Regions from separate parts of the Caminicella sporogenes DSM 14501 genome, predicted to be linked through region 1. Evidence: riboswitches for the same ligand, from Rfam matches in the RefSeq annotation. Region 1 holds a riboswitch; the other holds the start of a gene.
What was found. Region 1 has a riboswitch for cobalamin ahead of BUA90_RS05770 (aspartate-alanine antiporter-like transporter). Riboswitches for the same ligand answer to the same signal wherever they lie in the genome.
Positions count from the first base shown of each region.

Region 2: linked by a shared signal. The riboswitch ahead of cobT (nicotinate-nucleotide--dimethylbenzimidazole phosphoribosyltransferase) and the one ahead of BUA90_RS05770 (aspartate-alanine antiporter-like transporter) in region 1 are both predicted to bind cobalamin.

Region 1 covers NZ_FRAJ01000008.1:71,899-76,337, reverse strand. The annotation lists gene BUA90_RS05785 (ABC transporter substrate-binding protein) at 1-802, shown strand, start outside; gene BUA90_RS05780 (ABC transporter ATP-binding protein) at 799-1,638, shown strand; gene BUA90_RS05775 (ABC transporter permease) at 1,639-2,376, shown strand; cobalamin riboswitch at 2,546-2,752, shown strand; gene BUA90_RS05770 (aspartate-alanine antiporter-like transporter) at 2,896-4,128, shown strand; gene BUA90_RS05765 (succinyl-CoA:acetate CoA-transferase ScpC) at 4,197-4,439, shown strand, end outside.
Region 2 covers NZ_FRAJ01000010.1:67,295-71,733, reverse strand. The annotation lists gene BUA90_RS06960 (DNA-3-methyladenine glycosylase family protein) at 1-698, opposite strand, end outside; gene cobT (nicotinate-nucleotide--dimethylbenzimidazole phosphoribosyltransferase) at 790-1,836, opposite strand; cobalamin riboswitch at 2,054-2,233, opposite strand; gene gdhA (NADP-specific glutamate dehydrogenase) at 2,357-3,724, opposite strand; gene BUA90_RS06945 (Asp23/Gls24 family envelope stress response protein) at 3,991-4,439, opposite strand, start outside.

The sequences.
Region 1 (4,439 bases):
GGCAGGAGGTATAAATGTAGCTTCTGATGCAAAACCAATTCAAGAAGGAAGCTCAATAGCTGCGTATGGTATAGAGAGAATACTTGAAAAGGCAAAAGAAATAGATGTATACGTTTCTCAAAGAGGAGTAATGGGTGCAGGAGGAAATTATCATTCTATATCTATAAGACCCGGCTTTAAAGCGATAAATGCAGTCAAAAATAAGAGGATTTTTGAAATAAATCAAAAAATTATTTCTAGTCCGACTTTTAGATATATAAAAGGTGTTAAAGAACTTTGCAGAATGTTTTATCCAGAAATATTTGACGATTTGAGTGTATATAATTCAGATAAAGAAATAACTAGGGAAGAAATAGCAGAAATATATGTTAAAAAGACTCATAAGACAATATTTGTTCCAACATCATCATATTATAGAAAGAAACATGAAACTCATACTTATGGCTTTTTTAAAGATGTACCACCTAACCATCCAAGATTTGATTATATAGAAACAGCAGTTTTATCTGGGTATATTGATGGGTATAAGGAAAATGGAGAGGAATACTTTTATCCAGAGAAAAGGGTTACAAGAGATGAATTTGCAAAGACTGTGTATTTAATAGGCGATTTTAAAAGTAAAGATAAAAATATAAATATAAAAGATATAGATGAAGTAGAAAATAAGAGAATAGTTCAAATTTTAGTGGATAATGGGATATTTGAGCTTAAAGATGGCAAATTTAAACCAAAAGAATATGTTACTGTAAATGAAGTAATAGATATATTAAATAAGGTGGATACAAAAGGTGAAAAAATATGATTGACATTAAGTCGCTATATAAGAGTTATGGCAAAGTAATGGCTGTAAATGACATCAGCATACAAATACCTAAAGGAACTTTTTTTGGACTTCTTGGACCAAATGGAGCTGGGAAAACTACTTTGATAAGATTAATTATAGGTTTATTAGATGCTGATAAAGGTGAAATTAGAATAGATAATGAAAAGCTATCAAGGGATAATTATAATGTAAAAAGGAGGATTGGAGTAGTATCCCAGCATATTAATTTGGACAAAGAAATATCAGTTTTCGAAAATATGTATTTTTCAGGTATGCTTTACAAACTTGACAAAAAAGTTATGAAAAAGCGTATAATAGAGCTCCTTAGATTTTTAAATCTTGAAAAGGTACAAGATAGAATTTGTAAAAGACTTTCAGGTGGAATGAAGAGAAAACTTATGATTGCTAGAGCACTTTTACATGATCCAGATTACATTTTTTTAGATGAGCCTACAGTTGGAATAGATTTAAATTCTAGGAAGGAGATATGGGATTTTTTAAAGGCTATGAAAAATAACGGTAAAACTATAATTTTGACTACTCACTATATTGAAGAAGCTGAATATCTATGCGATAGAGTTGCATTGATGGATAAAGGCAAAATATTTTATGATGATACTCCAAGGAATTTGATAGATGAATTGGGAAGATTTACAGTTGAATATTTTGATGACAATCAAAAAACTAAGTACCACTATTTTAATACATTGAGTGAGGCTAAAAAGTATTCTGATATGATAAATGGTAAATATACAATCAGGGATACAACTCTTGAAGATGTTTTTTATAGTTTTGCAAACAAGAAGGTGAATTAGATGGAAATTATGACTATACTTTGGAGAGAGTGGATATTTTTCAAAAGAAGGTTTTGGAAGATAACAAGTGCTCTGATTGTTACACCTTTATTATATCTTGTAACTTTTGGATTTGGAGTAGGAAGCAGTGTAACTGTTGAAGGCAAGTCGTACTTATTTTACATATTACCGGGTATAATAGCTCTTACTACTATGAGAGCAAGTTATAGTGCTATATCCATGCGTATAAGTGTTTCAAGGCTACATGAAAAAAGCTTTGAGATGTATCTTATATCTCCAACTAGAATGTATATGCTTACTTTAGGACATGTTTTAGCAGGAGCTTTTAGAGGAATGTATTCTGCTTTTTTAATAATTGCAACAGTAGCTTTATTTGGAATTTTTATAAATATAAACTTTCTGTTTATTTTAACTTGTTTTATAAATAGTTTGATGTTTGCTTGTTTAGGTTTTCTTGCTGCAATGATTATAGATACTCATTATGATATGAATAGATTTACAAGTTTTGTAATTACTCCTATGGCTTTTTTATGTGGTACTTTTTTTTCATTGGGACGTATGCCTTATCTGCTTAGAAGTTTTATTGAATTATTGCCTCTTACACATTCTACAAGACTACTTAGAGCTATAACATATGGTTATAAAATAGAAGGTTTTTCATTTTTAGTAATAATTACATATACTATAATATTTTATGTTCTCAGTGTAAGAATTTGTTTTGAAGAAGATAGAGCATAACATTTATATTATTTTATTAAATATATATAAATGTTAAGTTTGTTAAAAAAATATTAAATTGAGTTAAAGTTATAACAAGTCATGAATTTTATTTTTTGAAAAGAAATAACTTTATAATTTAATTGTTGACTTTTTACTGTATGTAATTTAGAATTTGATTAGAGTAAAATTGAATACGGGGCTTTATGGTATCCATAGTTTCGCTGGTTTTAAACTATGGATTTAAAAGGGAAGATTGGTGAAAATCCAACACGGTCCCGCCACTGTGATGGGGAGTAAATCTATTTTATGCCACTGTTTCTGTTTGTAAGAAATGGGAAGGCATAGATTTACAATGATCCTAAGTCAGGAGACCTGCCATAAAGAACAACACCGTTTTTACTCACGAGGATGGGGAGGTGTTATGGGATAAATAGCTAAGGCTATGTTACGGCTAGTTTTGTGCCTATTTACCTTTAACACCCTTTTGTTCTCAAAAGGGTGTTTTTATTTGGTTAGATTAAAGGAGGACTAATAAAAATGAATTTTGATTATGTGAAGTTTATTACTGATCCGTTTGTATTAATATTTTTATCAGTTATTTTAGGGCTGATTATAGGAAAAGTTGAATTTAAGAGAATTAAGTTAGGGAATTCCGGAGGTTTATTTACTGGGCTTGTAATAGGATGGTATATTTACAAAAAATATATACTTCCATATGAAACAGCAGAAAACGTTCCTTCATATGCAAAGAGAATACTTGAAAATGGTATGATTCCAAAGGAATTGTTTCTTTTTACATTAGTATGCTTTATTGCTTCTGTAGGACTTTTGGCTTCAAAGGATATTGGGAAAGTTGTAAGAAAATACGGATTTAAGTTTATTTTACTAGGGCTTATTATTACATTTACAGGAGCTTTAAGTTGCTATTTGATGACGTATATAAGTAAAGGACTAAATATGTATGCCATAACGGGTATTTATGTAGGTTCATTAACGAGTTCGCCGGGACTAGCGGCAGCACTTGAAGCAGTTGGAGGATTAGGGAAAGAAATTGAAGCAATGGTTGGACTGGGATATGCTATAGGATATATTCCGGGAGTTATAGTAGTAATTTTAGCTATGCAGATTATTCCTATCGTATTTAAGATTAATGTTGAAAAGGAAAGAGAGCTTTTTAAAAGAGAAATGAAAACTAAAGATAGTAAAGTTAATATTGAAAATATTGATTTTGAAATCCTTTCATTTTTATTTGTATGTATAGTTGGATTTCTTATAGGACAAATAAAAATTTATATGGGACCGACTATAAAATATTTTAGTTTAGGTTCAACAGGTGGAGTTTTAATTTCTGCTTTGATTTTAGGATATATAGGTAAAATTGGATTTTTGAATTTTAGAATGAATCCTAAAATATTAGGAGCTATAAGAGAGCTATCTCTTTCAATATTTCTTGCAATAGTAGGATTAAGATATGGATATACGACTTTAACAACTATAGGTGGAAAAGGAGGAGAACTTTTAATAATTGCTTTTATATGTGCTGCACTGGCTATAATGTCAGGCTTTATAATAGGAAGATATGTTTTTAAAATTAATTGGGTTATGCTTTCTGGAGCTCTTTGCGGAGGGATGACAAGTACACCCGGATTAGGAGCAGCTATTGATGCATTAAAAAGTGATGATGTTGCATCAGGATATGGAGCTAGTTATCCATTTGCTCTGTTTGGAATGATAATTTTTACAATACTTTTATACAGACTGCCAATTTAAGTTAAATTTAGCTAATTATTAAATATCAACTAAAAAATTTATTTTTAGAAAAAAAGGAGGAAAGAGTTATGATTTCGAACAGAATCAGGAATAAAAAGTTACTTGATAAAGTTTGTACGGCTAAAGAGGCAGCAATGCTAATAAAAGATGGAATGACTATTGGAACAAGTGGATTTACGCCTTCAGGTTATCCTAAAGCAGTGCCTTTGGCCTTGGCAGAACTAGCTAAGGAAAGAAATGAAAAAATAAAAATAAATCTTTATACAGGGGCTTCTGTAGGAGATGAATTAGATGGAGTTTTAGCTAGAGCA
Region 2 (4,439 bases), on a different contig from region 1:
TTATCCATTGAAAAAAACATCACACAATCTGAAACTTTAGGTCCCACACCAGAAAACTTCATTAATTCTTCTCTTGCTTTAAAGGTCTCTAAATTTTTCAAATTATAAATATCTATCTCCTTATTTACTACAAGTTTTGCTGCATTTAATATATATTTTCCTCTAAACCCTATACCTTTAAAATTAATATCTTCAAGACTTAAATTATATAATTTTTCTGGTTTTGGAAAACTGTAATATTTTTTTCCTCTATAATTTCCTATATAACTGCCATAATTTTCACTTAAAGCTTCTATAGCCCTTTTTATCATTGGTATTCTATTATTTGCAGATATTATGAAAGAAATAAGAGTTTCCCATTCATCTTGCTTAAGTATTCTTATTCCATAACCAAATTCTACAGAAGTTTTCATTGTTTCATCAATTGCAGATAATTTTTCTTTTATTTTTCCATAATCCCTATCTAAATCAAAGTAACTATGCCATATATTTTTAAAATCGTTATAATTCGTATTATCAATATAAACCTTATCATGTTCTTTTCTTAAATTTATTACCTTTCCAAAAGCTACTCCTGTATAACTCCCATCCTCTTCCTTATTCCATCTAAAACATTGTCCACATTCAAATATATGAGGTAGCTCAAAATCCTTTATATTCTCTAAAACTATACCATTTTCTATTTCTTTTACATGCATTTAATATCACCTCAAAAATCAACTTACAACTATTATATCAGTCTGCAACTCTCATTAAAAGAACTTAAACTAAAATATACTTTTTTATCAATTATACAGATATACCAGCCTCAGCAAATGTAATCATTTCATTATTCATATATGTAGCTGATTCGATTAAACTTAGAGCAAGTACAGCTCCTGTTCCCTCTCCAAGTCTCATATCCATATAAAGCATAGGTTTTAATCCTAAAAGCTCTGATGCATATATCGCTCCCTTCTCCTTTGAAGCATGAGAAGGTATAAGAAAATTCTTAGTCTTTGGTTCTATAGTACATGCTATAAGAGCAGCAGCTGAAGAAATAAATCCATCTACTACTACCGGTATTCTATTAGCAGCTCCAGCAAGCATTACTCCAGCCATTCCAGCTATTTCAAGTCCACCAACTTTAGCAAGGACATCTATCCCGTCCTTTGGATTAGGACTGTTTACTTCTATAGCTCTCTTTACTACCCCTGCTTTGTATTTAAGTTTATCTACTGGAAAATTTGCTCCTATTCCAGTTACTTCAAAAGGGTCATATCCACCTATAACTGAAACAATAGCAGCACTAGGAGTAGTATTACATATTCCCATTTCTCCAGTTGCTAAAATGTTTTTACCTTTTTTAATCTGCTCCTCAGCAACCTCTATTCCAACTTCTAAAGCTCTTATAGCTTCCTCTCTGCTCATAGCAGGTCCTTTAGCCATATTATCTGTTCCATATTTTACTTTTTTATTTATCACTCCAGGTTCATTTATATCAACTTTTACTCCTATATCTACCGGTACTACATCAGCCCCTACATACTTTGCTAATGCACAAACGCCAGTAACTCCTCTTGCCATATTTTTTGTTTGAATTTCTGTTACTTCTTGTGGAAATACTACAACTCCTTCTTCAAATACTCCATGATCTGCTGCCATAACTATAACAGCTTTTTTATCCACCTTTGGATAAATTTCTCCTGTTATTCCTGCTAGCTGAATAACTATCTCTTCTAATCTTCCTAAACTCCCAGGTGGCTTGATAAGATTATCTACTCTTTCTTTTGCTTTTTCCATGGCTTTACTATCAAGCTCACCAATCCTTTTAATAGTTTCTTTTAACAAAATCATAATTATTCCTCCCTCTATATTTTAAAATTTATTTTTTAGCTTATATAATAACATTAAAATTCTATCCTTTAATTTTTAATGTCAATTTTATAAAATTTTTATAATTTTTAATTACTAAACTAACTTGATTTTGCTTTTTAAACTTTTATTTTTATGCAAAAAAAGTTCATAGTTTATTTGTGCATGACAAACAAACCATGAACTTTACCATCATTCATGAGTCAATAAATTATAGGCAGGTCTCCTGGCTCAGGTTCAACACCTTCAAACGCCTTCCCAGATTAATATCCAGTGGCATAGTGTTTAAAGGCTCCCCTTTACAGTGGCGGGTCCGCTGGAGATTTCCACTCCATTCCCTATTCTCCCTAAAATGGGCACCTATAATTTTTATATTGACTTATATATTTAAATCTATTCTACATATCTAAAAAAACTCCTGCTACTAAAAGAGAACCTACTATAAATTATTTTTGTAGGTTCTCCTTCATTAAACAAGTTTATACATCTATTTTATACAATTTTAGTAATTTCCTTGTGCATGCATAGCCTCAGCAACTTTTAAAAATCCAGCTATATTCGCACCAGCAACTAAATTATATCCGAATCCATATTCTTCAGCTGCTTTCATAGCATTATTATGAATGTTAACCATTATTTCATGAAGCTTCTTATCTACTTCTTCTCTAGTCCAAGACATTCTCATACTATTCTGTGACATTTCAAGAGCTGAAGTAGCAACTCCACCGGCATTAGCAGCTTTAGCAGGTCCTACCAACACTCCGTTCTTTTGGAAGTACTCAATTGCTTCATTTGTACATGGCATATTTGCACCTTCAACTACAAACTTAATACCATTAGCAACAATTTTCTTAGCATGTTCCAAAGTAATATCATTTTGTATAGCACATGGCATTATTATATCAACTTTTACTCCCCATGGTTTTTCTCCTGGGAAAAACTCTACACCGTACTTGTCTGCATAATCCTTAACTCTAGCACCTTTATTTTCTTTTAACATTTCAACTAAATAGTCTATCTTTTCTCCAGTTACTCCATCTGGGTCATAAATATATCCATCTGGGCCTGAAAGAGTAACTACTTTACCCCCTAATTCAGCAACTTTTTGACATACTCCCCAAGCAACATTACCATATCCTGATATAGCAACAGTCTTACCTTCAAAAGTTTCTCCTTCATGCTTTAACATTTCTTGAGCAAAATAAGTTACACCAAAACCAGTAGCTTCAGGTCTAATTAAACTACCACCATATGCTAAACCTTTACCAGTAAGAACCCCGTTTTCAAAAGCTCCTCTAATTCTTCTATATTGTCCATAAAGGTATCCAATTTCTCTACCACCAACTCCAATATCTCCAGCTGGAACATCAACATCTGGTCCAATGTGTCTATAAAGTTCAGTCATAAAACTTTGACAAAATCTCATAATTTCAGCATCTGATTTTCCTCTTGGGTCAAAATCGGAACCACCTTTACCTCCACCTATTGGAAGACCAGTCAATGAATTTTTAAAAATTTGTTCAAATCCTAAAAACTTGATAATTCCAATATATACGGAAGGATGAAATCTTAAACCTCCTTTGTATGGTCCTATAGCTCCATTAAACTGAACTCTAAAACCTCTATTTACTTGAACCTTACCACTATCATCTACCCAAGGAACTCTGAATATTATTTGTCTTTCAGGCTCAGTAATTCTCTCTAATAAATTAGCTTCTATATACTCTGGATGCTTTTCTAAAACCGGCTCTAAAGAAACTAGTACTTCCTCAACTGCTTGAATAAACTCAGGTTCGCTAGCATTTCTAGCTTTAACTTTCTCAATTACTTCTTTAATATACTCTTTTGCATTTAGATTTTGACCTGCCATTGGAAGAAACCCCCTTGTTTTGCTAATAAAAATTAATTTTTATTTTCTTTCTTTTGCCACCAAAAACATGACAAAAGAATAAATTCAATAAATAATCAAATAATAATTCAAATAAAAAAATTTACTTCAAAGGGACAGTATTTAATTGGAAATTACGGGAAAACACAAGGTAAAACGTTTTCCTTGAGCTTACTTAAAAATTTCCTTTCCCCCTTCACAACTGCATTATAACATACATATACATATTTGTAAACATTTTATCAATATTATATTTTTAAACTTCTTACACATACATTTATTGCCAATACATTTATAGATGTCATATTTTCTATTTCTCTTTTTATATGCTTTTGTAAATTCTTAATAACAGTTGTCACTACATTTCCATAACTTAAAATTACATCTATGTCTACAACTATTCCATGTGGATAATTTTTTATATATATTTTAGTAAATTTATAAAAACCTTCTGTATTTTGTCCTACAAATTTTATTATCTGTATAATTGCTTTATCAGATATTACATATTTCCCCCTGTAACTATAAGTCGGTCTAACTACAGACTTTTCCGATACCTGCAAAGTATTATCCTTTTTTCTTCTAAAAATCCTCAAAGGATTTAAAAAGTATCCAGAAAAATGTTTTTTTAATTCAAAAGTCGGAACAGGTATAACATGTTTTCCTTCTTTATTTCTAGATATTTGAGCTAATTTTA